One region of the Frateuria sp. GZRR35 genome, then DNA from elsewhere that is predicted to be linked to it. Evidence: predicted binding sites of a transcription regulator. Region 1 holds the regulator's gene; each other region holds the start of a gene.

Evidence for each region. The regulator sigma-54, encoded in region 1, starts transcription at its own class of promoters, with help from an activator protein. The targets are predictions, from matches to a motif close to TGGCACGNGCNTTGC.
Region 2: a site for sigma-54 is predicted at 4,063-4,077, ahead of glnA (type I glutamate--ammonia ligase). Genes of this name have one in related genera too.
Region 3: a site for sigma-54 is predicted at 3,962-3,976, ahead of fliE (flagellar hook-basal body complex protein FliE). Genes of this name have one in related genera too.

What each region holds. Positions count from the first base shown of each region.
Region 1 covers NZ_JBHZGL010000010.1:148,811-154,519, reverse strand. Annotated here, with positions in the region: gene lptC (LPS export ABC transporter periplasmic protein LptC) at 1-110, shown strand, start outside; gene lptA (lipopolysaccharide transport periplasmic protein LptA) at 67-666, shown strand; gene lptB (LPS export ABC transporter ATP-binding protein) at 670-1,389, shown strand; gene ACFWZ3_RS12820 (RNA polymerase factor sigma-54) at 1,490-2,929, shown strand; gene hpf (ribosome hibernation-promoting factor, HPF/YfiA family) at 3,062-3,385, shown strand; gene hprK (HPr(Ser) kinase/phosphatase) at 3,719-4,669, shown strand; gene rapZ (RNase adapter RapZ) at 4,675-5,580, shown strand.
Region 2 covers NZ_JBHZGL010000008.1:2,143-7,851, forward strand. Annotated here, with positions in the region: gene ACFWZ3_RS10770 (DUF3034 family protein) at 1-373, opposite strand, end outside; gene ACFWZ3_RS10775 (COG4315 family predicted lipoprotein) at 421-825, opposite strand; gene ACFWZ3_RS10780 (DUF2235 domain-containing protein) at 973-2,484, shown strand; gene glnA (type I glutamate--ammonia ligase) at 2,615-4,024, opposite strand; gene ACFWZ3_RS10790 (undecaprenyl-diphosphate phosphatase) at 4,284-5,081, shown strand; gene ACFWZ3_RS10795 (energy transducer TonB) at 5,098-5,709, opposite strand, start outside.
Region 3 covers NZ_JBHZGL010000011.1:31,672-37,380, reverse strand. Annotated here, with positions in the region: gene fliD (flagellar filament capping protein FliD) at 1-502, shown strand, start outside; gene fliS (flagellar export chaperone FliS) at 517-927, shown strand; gene ACFWZ3_RS13015 (flagellar protein FliT) at 924-1,202, shown strand; gene ACFWZ3_RS13010 (PilZ domain-containing protein) at 1,402-1,956, shown strand; gene ACFWZ3_RS13005 (sigma-54 dependent transcriptional regulator) at 2,337-3,764, shown strand; gene fliE (flagellar hook-basal body complex protein FliE) at 4,018-4,341, shown strand; gene fliF (flagellar basal-body MS-ring/collar protein FliF) at 4,389-5,709, shown strand, end outside.

The sequences.
Region 1 (5,709 bases):
GCGGCACTAGAATTCACGGCGTCGGCATGCGTGCCGACCTCAATGACAAACACCTGGAGCTGCTCGATGACGTCCACGCCACGTTCCCGCCCCGCCAGCACGCGCGCTAGCGCCCGCTGGGCGCTGGTACTGCTGGGCCTGCTGGTGCTGGCGCCGGCCCAGGCCAAGCGCAGCGACCGCGATCAGCCGATGGATGTACAGGCCTCGCACTTCGACGGCTTCCGCAAGCCCAACAGCACCACCACGCTCAAGGGCAACGTGGTGATTACCCAAGGCTCGCTGAAAGCCACCGGCGATCTGGCCAAAGTGCACTTCGACGCCAACGCCGAGATCGACAGCGTGGTGCTCACCGGCAGCCCGGCGCACCTCCAGCAGCTGGACGACAACGGCAACCTGATGCAGGGCGAGGCCGCCACCATCGACTACCAGGTGGCCAAGGATTTCGCCGTGCTGCAGGGACACGCCTCGATCAACCAGCACGGGCGCGGCGAAGCCCATGGCGACCGCCTCACCTACAACACGCAGACCAGCGAGATGACCGGCGACAGCGGTGGCGACGGCCGGGTGCACATGATCTTCAAGCCCAAGCCCAAGGCGGGTTCCGCCGCGGCTCCGGCAGCCGCTACCAGCACGCCCGCCCCCGCCACCAGCAGCGGGCAGCCCTGACCGATGCTCGCTGCCGAAGGCCTGCAGAAACGCTACCGCTCGCGCCAGGTCGTGCGCGATTTCGGTTTTTCGATCCGCCAGGGGGAAGTCGTCGGCCTGCTCGGCCCCAACGGTGCCGGCAAGACCACCTGCTTCTACATGGTGGTGGGCCTGGTCGAAGCCGACGGCGGCAGCATCCGGCTGGACCGCCAGGACATCACGGGCCTGCCCATGCACGCGCGCGCGCGGCTGGGCATCGGCTACCTGCCGCAGGAGGCCTCCGTGTTCCGCCGGCTCTCGGTGGCCGACAACATCCTGGCCGTACTCGAACTGCGCGAAGGCCTCACCGCCCGCCAGCGCAACGAACAGCTCGAAGGCCTGATGGACGAGCTGAAGATCGCGCACATCGCCGGCCAGAAAGGCATCAGCCTTTCCGGCGGCGAGCGCCGCCGCGTGGAGATCGCCCGCGCGCTGGCCGCGCAGCCGCGCTACATGCTGCTGGACGAACCCTTCGCCGGCGTCGACCCGATTTCGGTGGGCGAGATCCAGCGCATCGTGCGCCACCTGAAGGAACGCGGTATTGGCGTGCTGATCACCGACCACAACGTGCGTGAAACGCTGGGCATCTGCGACCGTGCCTACATCCTGAACGAAGGCGAGGTGCTCTCCCGCGGCACGCCGGCGCACATCCTGGCCGACGAAAAGGTGCGCGAGGTCTATCTGGGGCGCGAGTTCAAGCTCTGAAGCGGTGATGTGACGCAGGGCCCGCCAGCACCTGCCATCGCTATGGTCGCGTCACACCCGCCGGGGTAGGATGATCCCACGTCTCTCTGCTACGGCTGGCATGAAACCCGGGCTCCAGTTCCGACTCAACCAACAGCTCACCCTGACGCCGCAATTGCAGCAGGCGATCCGGCTGTTGCAGCTGTCGCAGCTGGAGCTGGAAGCGGAACTGCGCCAGATCGCCGAAGGCAACCCGCTGCTGGAGTTCGAGGAAGAATCGGCGCCCGGCGAAACCGAGGAGGAGAGCTACTCTCCCGCCCCGGACGAAGCGCCCACCGTCGACCACAACGCCGACGATGTCGCCGACTGGGGTGAATCGGGCACCTCCGCCGAGGCACCCATCGATTTCTCGCTCGGCAGCAATGCCCCCTCAGGCAGCCGTGGCGACGACGATTTCGAACCCCAGAACGCTGCGCCCGAGACACTTCAGGAGCACTTGCTGTGGCAGTTGAACCTGTCGCCGTTCAACACGCGACAGCGCCTGATCGCCACCGTGATCATCGACGCGCTCAACGCCGACGGCTATCTCGTCGAAGGCATCGAGGGCGTGCTCGCGGCCTTGCCGGCGGACCTCGATGCGACCATCGACGAAGTCGAGACAGTACGCCGCCAGTTGCAGCGCTTCGACCCCACCGGCATCGCCAGCGTCGACCTGCGCGATTGCCTGCGCGTGCAGCTGGAACAGTTCGAGGCCGACACCCCGCAGCGCGAGCTCGCGCTGCAGATCGTCGCCGGCGAACTTGAACTGCTCGCGCGCAACGACGTCGCCAAACTCGCACGCAAGCTGCGCGCAACCGAAGAAGAAGTCGCGGCCGCCGCATTGCTGATCCGCAGCCTCGATCCACGCCCCGGCGCCGCGCTCGACGCCACGCCGGTCGAGTACGTGGCGCCGGACGTCTACGCCTACAAGGAAGGCAGCCGCTGGAAGGTGAGCCTCAATCCGGACTGCCAGCCGAGGCTGGGCCTGAACCAGCACTACTGCAGCCTGATTGCGCAGGCGCGCGGCGAGGACGCCAGCTGGATGCGCGGCCAGCTGCAGGAAGCGCGCTGGCTGATCAAGAGCCTTGAATCGCGCGCCGAGACGCTAATGAAAGTTGCCGATGCGATCGTGCGCCGGCAGAGCGCTTTCCTGGACTACGGTCCGGAAGCGATGCATCCGCTGGTCCTGCGCGAAGTCGCCGAGGAGGTCGGCATGCACGAATCGACCATCTCGCGCGTCACCACGCGCAAGTACATCCATACGCCGCGCGGCACCTTCGAGCTGAAGTATTTCTTTTCCAGTGGCGTCTCCACCGAGGATGGTGGCGGCGCCTCGGCCACGGCCATCCAGGCCATGATCAAGAAGCTCATCGACGCGGAGGACACGCGCAAGCCGCTGTCCGACCAGGCCCTGGCCGAGGAGCTCAACCGCAAGGGCATCCAGGTCGCCCGCCGCACCGTGGCCAAATACCGCGAGGCACTGCGCATACCCAGTTCCAGCGAGCGCCAGCGCGCCAGCTGACCCTCTCTCCTGAAACCCGCCACTTGGAACCGGCCCGAACGATCCCATACGAGTGATAGACCGGCATGTCGTCACCATTGACGGTATGCGAACCCGCCGCCCCACGGCGGCCCGTAACAGAGGAGGCGCCCCATGCAGTTCCAACTCACCGGCCAGCAGATCGAAGTCACTCCTGCCCTGCGTGCGCATGCCGAATCCCGGCTCGATCGCCTGACCCGCCTCGACGAAAGGTGCCTGGGCCTGACCATGGTGCTGTCGATCGACAAGCTGCAACATTGCGCCGACGCCACCTTGAGCACCACGGGTGCCGCCCTCCACGCGGCGGCGTGCGGTGCGGACATGTACGCCTCCATCGACATGGTGTTCGACAAGCTCGCCGCGCAGTTGCGCCGCCATCGCGACAAGGTCACCGACAAGCACCAGCAGGAGGCGCGGGACGCCCGCCAGATCGGCTAAGCGGTCCCGCAACCGGCAAAAGAGACCCGCCTGGTGGCGGGTCTTTTTTTGCCCGAAGCGAAGCGCGATACCACGTACCCGAACCATCCCCCGCGACCGCGGGGGATGGTGCCGACAGGCGGATGGGGGCGCCTTTTGCGCGATATCTGGTCAGCCCGTCGCAAGGTTTCCCCATCCGCCCTGCGGGCACCTTCCCCGTGAGCGGGGGAAGGATGCAACGCGCAACGCCAGGCACGGCGGGCGGATCAGACTGCCGTTGCGACACTCGTTCACCCGCGCCCTCCCCCGCATAACTGGCACAATGCGTCCCGTTGCCCGCCGGAAGAAACATCCTTGGAACGCCTGACCGCACGACAACTCTTCGACGGTGTCCACGAGCGCATGGGCCTGCGCTGGGTGTCGGGCATGCGTGGCGAGGGACGCGTGCTCGAACCCGGCGCCACGGCCACGCGCCGCCCGTCGCTGGTCGGCTACCTCAACGTGATCTACCCCAACAAGGTGCAGATCATCGGTACCGAGGAGCTCAACTGGCTCGACAGCCTGGATTCCCGGCAGCGCTGGGAGGCGATGCACAAGATCGCCGCCTACCAGCCGGTGGCCCTGATCGTCACCAAGGACCAGACGATCCCCTCGGACCTGCGCGAGGTCGCCGAGGAAACCCACACGCCCTTGTGGATCAGCGCCAAGCGCGGCCACGAGCTGCTGACCTGGATGCAGTACCACCTGGCCCGCCTGCTGGCGCCGCGCATCACCCTGCACGGCGTCTTTCTTGAAGTCTTCTCGATCGGCGTGCTGATCACCGGCGAGTCCGGTTCGGGCAAGAGCGAACTGGCGCTGGAACTGATCAGCCGCGGTCATCGCCTGGTCGCCGATGACGCCACGGAATTCACCCTGATCGCGCCCGACGTGATCGACGGCACCTGTCCGGAACTGCTGCAGGACCTGCTCGAAGTGCGCGGCCTGGGCGTGCTTAACGTGCGCGAGATGTTCGGCCACACCGCGGTGAAGCATTCCAAGTACCTGCGCCTCGTGGTGCACCTCAAGCCCTTGCGCGAGGGCGAGGACATCGATGCCGCGACACGCCTGACCGGCGACACCAGCCACCGCGAGATCCTGGAAGTCTCCGTGCCGATGATCACCATTCCGGTGGCGCCCGGCCGCAACCTGGCGGTGCTGGTGGAAGCGGCGGTGCGCCACCATATGCTCAAGAGCAAGGGCATCGATCCCGCACAGACTTTCATCGACCGCCAGGCGCATCAGATGCGTCGGCTACCGCCCTGGTGAGATTCATGAGTACCAACGACACCGCGCCTTCGACCGGCCTCAACGACCCCAACACCGTGCACCTGGTGGTGCTAACCGGCATGTCCGGCGGTGGCAAGACGGTTGCGCTGCGCGCGCTGGAGGACCTGGAGTTCTACTGCGTCGACAACCTGCCCAGCGGCCTGCTGCCGCAACTGGTGCAGTCGGTGATGCAGGACGGCGGCGGACGGCGCCGGCGCATCGCCGTGGGCGTGGACGTGCGCAACCGTGGCGAGGATTTCGAGCACATGCCGCTGGTGCTCTCCGAGCTGGCCGCGGCGGGTGTGCACGTGCACCTGGTCTTCATCGATTGCCGCGACGAGGTGCTGATCAAGCGCTACTCGGAAACCCGCCGTCGCCATCCGCTGGCGATCCGTGGCGTTTCGCTGGCCGATGCGATCGCGGAGGAACGTCGCCTGCTGCGCCCGCTGATCGGGATCGCCGAGAAGGTGATCGATTCGAGCGACCTCAACGTGCACCAGCTGCGCCGGCTGATCGCCACCGGTTATGCGGCGGCCACCGAAGGCCTCACGTTGATGTTCCAGTCCTTCGCCTTCCGTCGCGGGCTGCCGTTGGACTCGGATTTCGTGTTCGACGCCCGCTGCCTGCCCAACCCGCACTGGCAGCCGCAGCTGCGCCCGCTCTCGGGCAAGGACGCACCGGTGCGCGAGTTCCTCGAGGCCGACCCGATGGTCGGCGAATACTTCGCCGACACCGCCCGCTGGCTCGACGCCTGGCTGCCGCGCTTCGAGCAGGACGACCGCAGCTACGTCACCATCTCGGTCGGCTGCACCGGCGGGCGGCATCGCTCGGTGTACCTGGTCGAGCGCCTGGCCCGGCACTACCGCGCCAAGCGCGAAGGCGTACTGACCTTCCACCGCGAGCTCGAATGATCATGTCCCCTTTTTTGCACGCCTGCAGGAGCGCATCCGTGGGCGACTGTCATGCTGGCCTCGCGACGGCACCCGGATACGCCATCGCACCCCGGTCGCGCACAGGTGCGTTCCTGCAGGGCGGACCTG
Region 2 (5,709 bases), on a different contig from region 1:
GGCGGAAGGTGAAGCCGCGTCCCAGGCCGAGCGCGGCACCGACGTCCTCGGTGTTGAAGCGCTGCTGCGCGTAGGAAAGCTCGACGCGGTTGTAGAAGCCGACCATCACGCCGGCGTCGTCCAGGTGGTAGTCGGGCAGGTTCACCCGCGTGTAGAAGGCGTTCGCACCGATCTGGTCACGCGTGCCGTAGCCGCCGATCACCGCCCACGGCGTAAGCCCGCCACCGGCGGCGCCCTCGACCTGGCTCACGCCGCCGGTGAGCAGCAGCTTGCCGCTGGTGCCGGCATCGTCGGCCATCGCCAGGCCCGGCGCCGTCGCGGCGATGAGAAGCGCGCCGAGCAGCGTTGCCCGGTTTCCCCGTTGCTTGTGCATGGTGTCTCCCTGTCTGGGACGCGCCCCAAGCGCGCCACCGGATGGAGTTACGGATGGATGGCCGGTGCGGATGCAGCCGCGTCGAGCGCCCGATGCCACGTGCCGTTGAGGCCATCGCCACGCGCGTCGCCCGGCGCGGCATCGCCGGCATAGCGGTAGAGCGGGCGCCCTTGCCAGGCCCACTGGCGGCGGCCGTCGGCGCGCACGATCCGGCCGAACCCCTGCGGTGCGGACGCCGCGGCCGGCGCCTCCAGCGGTGGCCAGACCGCGGCACACGGGCCCGTGCAGGCACTTTGCCCGGGCACGGCATCGGCGTCGTAGACGTACAACGCGCGCCCCTGACCGTCGACCAGCCGGCCCTGCCCGTCATGGGTCGGGATCGTCTGGGCGGCCACGACCGTCGCTACCGCGAGCATGCCTGCCATCCACCACCATCGCTTTTGCCTGTTCATCCAACGTCCCCCTCGCGGCCCGTCGCCGCCCCTGCGAGGTACGCGACGACCGACCGCGCGGATGCATGCCGAGCTGCGACGGCGACGACGGTTCGGCCACCACCGCGCGCGTAGGGTCGGCCCTGGGCAACCGGGGAGGACACCGCCATGAGCCAACTGATCGTCTGCTGCGACGGCACCTGGAACACCCTGGAGCACACCGACCAGGGTCTGCCGGCGCCCACCAACGTGGCCAAGCTCTACAACGCCGCGGTGAAGGACGAGCAGCAGCAGGTCTACTACCACCCCGGCGTGGGCACCAACGGCGGCTGGCTGGACCGGGTGGTCGGCGGCGGCACCGGCGCCGGGCTGGAGCGCAACATCATGAGCGCCTACCAGTGGCTGGCCGTGCGTTACCAGCCGGGCGACCGGATTTTCCTGTTCGGCTTCAGCCGCGGTGCCTACACCGTGCGCAGCCTGGGCGGGATGCTCGCGCACAGCGGCCTGCTCGACCTGTCGGACGCGGCGCTGGCACCGGCCGAGGTGTGGTCGCGCGTGCAGCAGGTGTTCGAGGCCTACCGGTCCGGCAAGCCGTTCGCCAACGCCAATGGCTGGGCCTTCCACGGCGTGCCGCCCGGGCAACCCACGGAGGGCACCATCGGCGTGCACTTCATGGGCGTGTGGGACACGGTCGGTGCACTGGGCATTCCGCTGGAGTTGTCGGTATTGCGCTTCATCGGCGACCCTCGCCGCTACCAGTTCCACGATACGAAGATCAGCCTGATGATCGCCAACGCCCGCCATGCGGTGGCGATGGACGAGCGCCGTGCGGACTTCATGCCGACGCTGTGGACGAACATCCGTCGTCCCGACCGGGTGCACCAGGTGTGGTTTCCGGGCGTGCACGGCGACGTCGGCGGCGGTTACGCACAGGCGGGGCTGTCCGACATCGCGCTGGCCTGGATGCTCGACGAAGCCGCGACCTGCGGCCTGCGGCTGCGCGAGAACACGCGCGCGCAGTTGCGTCCCGATCCGCAAGGCGTACTGCACGACTCGCGGCAGGGCCTGTTCAAACTCGGCCGCAACCAGCCGCGCGCGGTGGCGCAGGTGGCCAGGGCCAGCGTGCTCGCCGGACTGGTGCACCCGAGCGCGCTGGCGCGGCAGGTCGATCCGCCGCTCGCGCAGGGCGACTACTGGCCCACCCGCGTGCTCGCGGGCGGCGAGCGGACGGCGCTGGACGTGTTCGCCTCGACCCACTGGAACATCACCGGGCTGTACCTGGAGGCCGGCGTCACCTACCGCTTCGGCGCCTCGGGCGAATGGCTCGACGCGGGCGCCAAGTTCTCCCCCGCCGGCGGTGAGCTCGATGGCCACCACGCCTCCGACATCGCGCGCCTGGCGGCCACCGCCCTGGGCTCGGTGGAACACGTGTTCAACGCCGCCAGCCACGGCGACAGCGATTTCTGGTTCACCCGGCGCGTGGAGTCGGCGCCCTGGTGCGCACTGATCGGCTTTGTCGCCAATGGCGAAGGCGACGACCGCGGCGAGACCTTCGTGATCGGCAACGGCTGTCGCTTCACGCCGGCCGCCAGCGGCTATTTCTACGCCTACGCCAACGACGCCTGGCAGGCCTACGCCAACAACCACGGCAGCGTGGCGCTGGTGGTCGAGCGGCCCTGAGCTCTCCGTAGGAGCCAACTCGTGGGCGATGCTCTTTCGCGCGGGGGACAAAGAGCACCGCCCACAAGTGCGCTGCTACAAAAAAAGACGGGCGCCGAGGCGCCCGTCCCGTCGACCCCTGTCGCTGCGGTCAGATCGCGTAGTACATCTGGAATTCCAGCGGATGCGTGCTGGCACGGTAGGCGGTGACCTCCTTCATCTTCACCTCGATGTAGGCATCGATGAAGTCGTCGGTGAACACGCCGCCGGCCTTGAGGAACTCGCGATCCTTGTCCAGCGCGGTGAGCGCTTCGTCCAGGCTCGCGCACACCTGCGGGATGTTCTTCTCTTCTTCCGGCGGCAGGTCGTACAGGTCCTTGTCCGCCGGCGCACCCGGGTCGATCTTGTTGATGATGCCGTCCAGGCCGGCCATCATCAGCGCGGTGAACACCAGGTAGCCGGAGTTCATCGGATCGGGGAAGCGCACCTCGATGCGGCGGCCCTTCGGGCTGGACACGTACGGGATGCGGCAGCTCGCCGAGCGGTTGCGCGCCGAGTAGGCCAGCATCACCGGCGCCTCGAAGCCCGGCACCAGGCGCTTGTAGCTGTTGGTGGTGGAGTTGGCGAAGGCGTTGATCGCCTTGGCATGCTTGAAGATGCCGCCGATGTACCACAGCGCCATCTGCGACAGGCCGCCGTACAGCTCACCGGCGAACAGGTTCTGCCCGTCCTTGGCCAGCGACTGGTGCACGTGCATGCCCGAGCCGTTGTCGCCGACGATCGGCTTGGGCATGAAGGTCACGGTCTTGCCATTCTGGTGCGCCACGTTGCGGATGACGTACTTCATCGTCATCAGCTCGTCGGCCTTCTTCACCAGCGTGTTGAACTTGACGCCGATCTCGCACTGGCCGGCGTTGGCCACTTCATGGTGGTGCACCTCGACCACCTGGCCGAGCGATTCGAGCACCTTGCACATGTCCGCGCGCAGGTCGCCCAGCGAGTCGACCGGCGAGACCGGGAAATAGCCGCCCTTCACGCCCGGGCGGTGGCCGGTGTTCTGGCCGTCGTACTTGTAGCGCGAGGACCAGGCGGCCTCTTCGGAGCCGATCTCGTAGAACACGCGGCCCATGTCGTTCTGCCAGCGCACCGAGTCGAAGATGAAGAACTCCGGCTCCGGCCCGAAGAAGGCGGTGTCGGCGATCCCGGTGGACTTGAGGAACGCCTCGCCGCGCTTGGCGATCGAGCGCGGGTCGCGGCCGTAGGCCTGCATGGTCGAGGGCTCCAGCACGTCGCAGTGCAGGATCAGCTGGGTGTGCGCGGAGAACGGATCCAGATGCGCGGTGTCCGGATCGGGCAGCAGCACCATGTCCGACTCGTTGATGCCCTTCCAGCCCGGGATCGAGGAGCCGTCGAACATCTTGCCGTCCTCGAAGGTCGACTCGTCGATGGCGTGCGCCGGGAAAGTCACGTGATGGTGCTTGCCGAGCATGTCGGCAAAACGCAGGTCGACGAACTCGACGTCGTGTTCGGCGATCAGGTCGAGCACTTTCTGGGCGGTCATGGGCAAGCCTCGGAGCGGGAAAGGATGCGGGCGTTACTGCAATGCCCGTGCCAGCCCCGATCCCTGTAGGAGCGCCCTTGGGCGCGACCGCCATGGCGCGCACGAAGAGCATTCCGGTCGCGCCCAAGGGCGCTCCTACAAGGGCGACTGCACCGGTTTCGCCCGATCGTTGCACCAAAACGACGCAATCCGGCCTCACGCCGCCGTGCCCGCTTCCCCGTAAGCTATGCCGCTTTACCGAAGTGCCGGAGAGCCCTTAGTGAGCGACCTGATCCGCGTCATCCTGCTCGGCATCATCGAGGGCATCACCGAATTCCTGCCGATCTCCTCGACCGGGCACCTGCTGATCGCCGAACAACTGGGCCTGGGCCAGCGCTCGGACCTGTTCAACATCGGCATCCAGGCCGGCGCGATCCTGGCGGTGACGCTGATCTACTGGAAGCGCCTGTGGCAGCTGCTGACGCAGTGGCGCGACCCGGCCAACCGCGATTACCTGGCCAAGCTCACGGTGGCGTTCCTGATCACCGCGGTGCTTGGCTTTATCGCGGTGAAGTGTGGCTTCACGCTGCCCGACACGGTGACCCCGATCGCCTGGGCGCTGGTCATCGGCGGCTTCTGGATGATCGGCGCCGAAGCGGTCGCGGCGCGCCAGCCGGACCGGCGCGAAGTGACCTGGACGGTGGCGGTGCTGGTGGGTATCGCCCAGATGCTCGCCGGCATCTTCCCGGGCACCTCGCGCTCGGCAGCGACGATTTTCGCCGCGCTGCTGGCCGGCACCAGCAACCGCGCGGCGGCCACCGAGTTTGCCTTCCTGGTCGGCATCCCGACGATGTACGCGGCGACCGGCTACGAACTGCTCAAGGTGATGAAGAACGGCGGCGCGGTGCACGAGGACTGGAGCGCGCTGATCGTCGGTTTCGTGGTCTCGGCGATCGTCGCCTTCGCCGCGGTGAAGTGGTTGCTGGGTTACATCCGCACGCACCGCTTCACGCCGTTCGCGATCTACCGCATCGCACTGGGCGTGGCCTTGCTGCTCTGGCTGCCGGCCGGCGGCTGAAGCCCCGGCCGGGCGATCAACCCGGCGGACCCGCGATCAGCTGGACCGGGCTGTCCAGCGCGACCGTCTCGCCGATCGGACTGACATCGCCGGGTGCCTTGGGCGCGGCGTCCCTGTTTGCCTGCCTGGAAAGCGCCTCGCTGCGGCTGATGCTGTTCAACGCATAGACGAACGGCACCTGGATGCGTGTTGCCACCGGTAGTCCGTCGACCTGCTCCGGCTGTGCCACGGCATGGCGCATCACCGCTTCGGCAGATTGGATGAAGGCACCGGGATTGGGATGGTTGATGCGATGGCTGGCTGCGTGGATGTCGGTCAACGTGCCGTCCGGGTGCACGATCGCTTCCATCACGACCGATCCCTGGCCGCGCTGGCGCAGCTCGTTGCGCGGGTATTCGGGGAGCACCGGAAAGGCGAGACCCGGCCCGTTCGAGCGGTACACCGCACGCAGCCCGTAATTGCCGCCCGTCTGGCGCACGACCTGCAGCGCGAGCCGCACGTAGGTGCGCGCCGTCACCGCGCGGCCGCCGCGCACGGGCGGCTTGAAATGCCAGTGCGCGATGGCCTCCCTTGCCGGCGCGACAAGCGTGGCGGGGACCTCGCCGGAGAGCCCGATCGCGGTGATGCT
Region 3 (5,709 bases), on a different contig from region 1:
GCTCACCAAGTACGACGCCACCACCGAAACCGCCGGTGCGATGATCGGCGACGCCACTGCCAACAGCATCAACAGCACGCTCTCGCGCCTGGTTGGCGGCATGGCCAACGGTGGCTCGCTGGCGGACCTGGGCATTTCGTTGCAGGTGGACGGCAAGCTCAAGCTGGACAGCGACAAGCTGTCCAAGTCGCTGGCCGACGGCGGCAAGCAGGCCGCTGCGCTGTTCGACGGCGACGATGGCCTCGCCACCAAGCTCAACGCCCAGCTCGACCAGTGGGTCGGCAGCACGGGCGTGATCGCCAGCCGCACCGACAGCCTGGCCAAGCAGCTGAAGGACCTGTCCGCGCAGCAGACCGCACTGGACAGCCGCATGGCTGATCTCACGGCGCGCTACCAGGCCCAGTTCACCGCGCTGGATACGCTGATGACCAAGCTCAACAGCACCAGCAGCTACCTCACCCAGCAATTCGACGCGCTCACCGCGGCGAGCAAGAACAAGTAAGCGAGGAACCGACCATGGCATTCGGATACGGCGCAGGCGCCTACCAGCAGATCCGCTCGCACGGCGGCGTGGAATCGGCCGATCCCCATGGCCTGATCACGTTGCTGATGGACGGCGCGCTGGAGCGCCTGGTCACCGCGCGCGGCCACATGCAGCGCGGCGAAATTGGCCCCAAGGGCGAAGTGATCGGCCGCTGTATCGAAATCATTGGTGGCCTGCGCGATGCGCTCAACCACGAGGTCGAGACGCCGCTGGTCGGCCAGCTCGACCAGCTCTACGACTACATGAGCCGCCGCCTGCTGCACGCCAACCTGCGCAACGACGTGGGTGCACTCGACGAAGTCAGCACGCTGCTGCAGAAGGTGCGAAGCAGCTGGGTACAGGTACCGCTCGAAGCGCGTCGCCCCACCGGCGCCGCCGCATGAACGACGCGTTGCCACTTGCCCTGACGCTGACCCGCGCCATGCTCGAGGCCGCCCGTGCCGGTGACTGGGAGCAACTGGTCGCGCTGGAGGCCGAACGCCATCCGCTGGTCATGCGACCGGTGACACAGGACGGGGACAGCGTGCGCCAACTGGGCGAACTGCTGGCGCTGGATCGGGAGTTGAGTGCACTGGTCACCCAGGCACGCGACCACGCCGGCGAGCAGTGGCAGGTCGGGCAGGACCGCGCCCGCGCGATCGCCGCCTACGGCGGCTAAAGCGTTGCTCCCTCTAAGGGCTGGGGTGAGGAGGGGCCAAGGCTTGCGGGAAGTTTCGAGCCTCTGCTCCCTCTCCCCCTGCGCTCATCAAAGATGAGAAAGATCGGGCGAACGTCGTCCTGCGGACGAAGCTATTCATAAGAACCGGCCCGCCGCTTGCATACTCACCCCCGATGAAAGCCCCCGTCGGAGAAACGACATGACCGCCAGCGCCTGGAACGAGTTCGAGCAGCGGCTTGCCTGCGAGGACAGCTGGCATGCCGACAGCCAGGCGCTTGCCTGGCCGCTCCCCGAAGGGCTCGCCCAGCGCCTGGCCGAGCGCAATGCTGCCGCGCTCGCTTCGGTCGCCGCGCTGGAAGAACGCCGCGCCGAAACCCCTGACGACGACAGCCCGGTGATGCAGGAACTGTCGAGGCTGGACGCCAAGCTCAACGCGCTGATCGACATGATCAACCGCGTGGCGACACCCGCCGATGCGCTGCCGCCGCGCCAGGCGTTGCGCTTCAACGCCATCGGCGCCGTATTGCCGGCGGCGCTGGTTCCCGCTGGCGAGGGGCTGATGTTGCGCCTGCGCTTCGACGCCTGCCCGGGCATGCCGCTGGAGCTGCCCGCGTACGTGGAACGCCGGTTCGACGACGGCAGCGCCTTCGTCGCCTTTCACACACTGGGCGATGGCGTCGCAGCGTCACTCGAACGGTTCGTGTTTCGTCACCACCGACGCAAAGTGGCAGGTGCGCGTCAGGCTGGCATCTGACCGTCCGCCGTCGCAGCGTGAAGCGCTGCACGGCCAACTCGTGAAGCACTTCACAAAATCACCACATCCCGCGCCGTCCGTTTGACGGTGGCCCGGGGTGACGGTGTCGTGCTGTGTCACTCCGCCGACGGATGCGTGGCGCCGGCAAACCGTCGCCGTTGCTCGGTTCCCGCGTAACGTCCTTTCGACGCGATTTTCACATGTGACGCATTAGGGCCACTCGTCCGTCCGCGGACAGTGCGAACTGCCGTCCCTGCTGGCCTTCTTCTTGCTCCCTCCCTCGCGTGACCGGTGACGGAAAGCCGGCGGTCCAAGAAGTACGAACACTGCAGGACAGTCGGCGGTTCGTCGTTCAGAGCGTCAAGCGGAGGGCATACACAATGAGCAAGGTCGATTTCCTGGTGATCGAATCGAACGAGTCGCGCGCCGAATGCATCCTGTCGGCATTGCACTTCCTCGGTTACCACCCGCAGCGGGGCGAGGACTGCACCGCCGTGGAGGAATCGACCCACGCCTGGCGCGCCGTCTACGTCGGTACGGTCGAGGACGCTGAAGCGGCCGAGCGCCAGTTCGCCCTGCTGGGCGACGCTGCCAGCCACGTGCCGGTGCTGCTGGCCAGCGACTCCGAATGGGCTTCCCGTCTGTGCGCCGCCAGCTCCCCGTTTGCCGCCCGCGTCGGCATGGTCGAGTTCCCGCTGCGCTACGAGCAGTTGGCCGAGGTGATGCGCAGCCTGTACGCGCGCCTGCTCGGCGGCCGCCGCGGCGAGCTGCGCTTCGTCGGCGACTCCGCGCCGATGCGTCGCGTCAATGCGCTGATCCGCCAGGTCGCGCCGTTCGATTCGTCCGTGCTGGTGCTGGGCGAATCCGGCACCGGCAAGGAAATGGTCGCGCGCACCATCCACGAGTGCTCGCCGCGCCGCGACAAGCCGTTCGTGGCGATCAATTGCGGCGCGATCCCGGCCGAGCTGCTCGAAAGCGAGCTCTTCGGCCACGAGAAGGGCGCCTTCACCGGCGCGATCAGCACCCGCAAGGGCCGCTTCGAGATGGCCGAGGGCGGCACGCTGTTCCTGGACGAGATCGGCGACATGAGCCTGACCATGCAGGTCAAGCTGCTGCGCGTGCTGCAGGAGCGCGTGTACGAGCGCGTCGGCGGCAACAAGACCCAGCGCTGCGACGTGCGCATCATCGCCGCCACCCACCGCAACCTGGAGCAGGCGATCGCCGAGGGCAAGTTCCGTGAGGACCTGTTCTATCGCCTTTCGGTGTTCCCGCTGGAGATGCCGGGCCTGCGCGAGCACCTGGACGACCTGCCGGTGCTGATCAACGAGTTCAACCAGCGCCTGGCGCGCCGTGGCCTGGGCAGCGTGCGTTTCTCCGCCGGCGCGGTGAACGCGCTGCACCAGTACGCCTGGCCGGGCAACGTGCGCGAGCTGTGCAACCTGGTCGAGCGCCTGGCGATCCTCTACCCGCACGGCGAGATCCGCGCCAGCGACCTGCCGGAGAAGTACCGCGGCCGCCAAGTCGTGGAAGAAGTGCAGGGCGCCTCGCTGCTGGCCCTGATGGACGGCGCGCCGATGCCGGTCGCGATGGCCGCCGCCGTGGCGGTGGCCCCCGACGCGACCGTGCTGCCCGAAGGCGGGCTGGACCTCAAGGACCACCTGGCCGACATCGAAGTGGGCCTGATCCGCCAGGCGCTGGATGTCACCGGTGGCGTGGTCGCCCATGCGGCCAAGCTCTTGCACATGCAGCGCACCACGCTGGTGGAAAAGCTGCGCAAGTACGGCCTGCAGAACAGCCTGGCGGCCTGAGCCTTCAGCTCTTACTCCCTCTCCCCCAGCCGCAGGCCGGGGGAGAGGGTTGGGGAGAGGGGGAGGCCTTTCGCTCTTCGCTCTCGTCAAAAGCAGAGCCAACCCCAGGAGCCTCCCCGTCTCCCAACCCTCTCCCCCGGCATTGCCGGGGGAGAGGGCTAAGGCGGCATCTCCGCACTATCGGGGCCCTGCAGAGCTGGCACACCTCGTGCAACCCCACTTCTGAAAACCCGCCACGCGCCGGAAACCCGACATGAGCACCATCGACGTCAACAACCTGCTCGCCCAGATGCGCCAGATCTCCAGCCAGGTGCGTCCGGCGGAGACCGCGCTGAAGGCCACGCCGGCGGCGAAGGCGGACTTCGGCGCGCTGCTGAAGGAGTCGATCGGCAGCGTGGGGCAGAGCCAGCAGCAGGCCGGCCAGATGGCGGCGGCGTTCGAGCGCGGCGATCCGGGGGCGGACCTTGGCCGCACGATGGTGGCGATCCAGAAGGCCGACCTCTCGCTGCGCACGATGACCGAAGTGCGCAACAAGCTGGTCGATGCCTACAAGGAAATCATGAACATGCCGGTGTAAGCACCGGCCTGACGTTCTCCCTTTCGCTTTACGGATGATTCTTCCCCATGGCTGACAACGCCATCGCCACCACCGACAGCCCCGCCAACCGCTTCGACCTCAAGCAGCTCGCGCGCAGCCCGGCCTCCCGCCAGTTGCTGCTGCTGGTCGGCATGGCCGCGGCCGTCGCGCTGGGCGTGGCGGTGGTGCTGTGGTCGCGCGGCCCGAACTGGGGCCTGCTCTACGCGGGCCTGGGCCAGCAGGACGCCGCCGCGATCACGCAGGCGCTGCAGTCGACCAACACGCCCTACCAGCTCGGCAACGACGGCAGCTCGATCATGGTGCCGGCCTCCGACCTCGCTGCGGTGCGCCTGCGCCTGGCCGGGCAGGGGCTGCCGCAGGGAACGGCCACCAACTCCGTGCCGCAGGCCGACTCGCCCTTCGGCATGAGCGACCTGGCCGAGCGCACGCGCTACCAGCAGATGCTCGAGACCGACCTGGGCAACACCATCGGCAGCCTGCAGGGTGTGCGCGCCGCGCGCGTGCACCTGGCGCTGGCCAAGCCGTCGGCCTTCATCCGTGACAGCCGCGAGGCCAGCGCTTCGGTGCTGGTCACGCTCTATCCCGGTCGCCAGCTCGACGCCAGCCAGGTGGCCGCGATCGTGCACCTGGTCGCCGCCTCGGTACCGGACCTGGATGCCAAGCAGGTCTCGGTGATCGACCAGCAGGGCCAGCTCCTCACCGGCAGCGACCCGGACAGCGCCGCCGCGGTCGGCGACAGCCGCCTGCGGCTGGCGACGCGCATGGAAAACAGCTACGCGCAGCGCATCGAGGAACTGCTCACGCCGCTGGTCGGCCCGGGCAAGGTGCATGCGCAGGTCTCCGTGGACCTGGACTTCAGCGCCACCGAAAAGGCCAGCGAAACCTTCGACCACGAACACCCCGCGCTGCGCAGCGAGCAGACCAGCAGCGAACACCACGCCGACGGCAGCGCCGCCGAGGGTGGTGTGCCCGGTGCACTCAGCAACCAGCCGCCGGTGATGGCCGCGCAGCCGACCGCCGCCAACCCCAACGCCGGCGGCAAGGCCGCGGCCGCGCCGACCGCCACTGCGCAGACCAGCACCGGCGACAGCTCCTCCAGCGCCACCCGTAACTACGAACTGGACCGCACCATCAGCCACACCAGCGACCCGGCCGGCCGGCTGGCGCGCCTGAGCGTCGCGGTCGTGGTCGACAACAAGACCGTCAGCGGGCCCAAGGGCGACACCAGCGTGCCGTTCACCGCGCAGGAACTGGACCACCTCACGCAACTGGCCAAGAACGCGGTCGGCTTCGACCAGACCCGCGGCGACAGCGTCAGCGTGATCAACCAGGCCTTCCGCATGACGC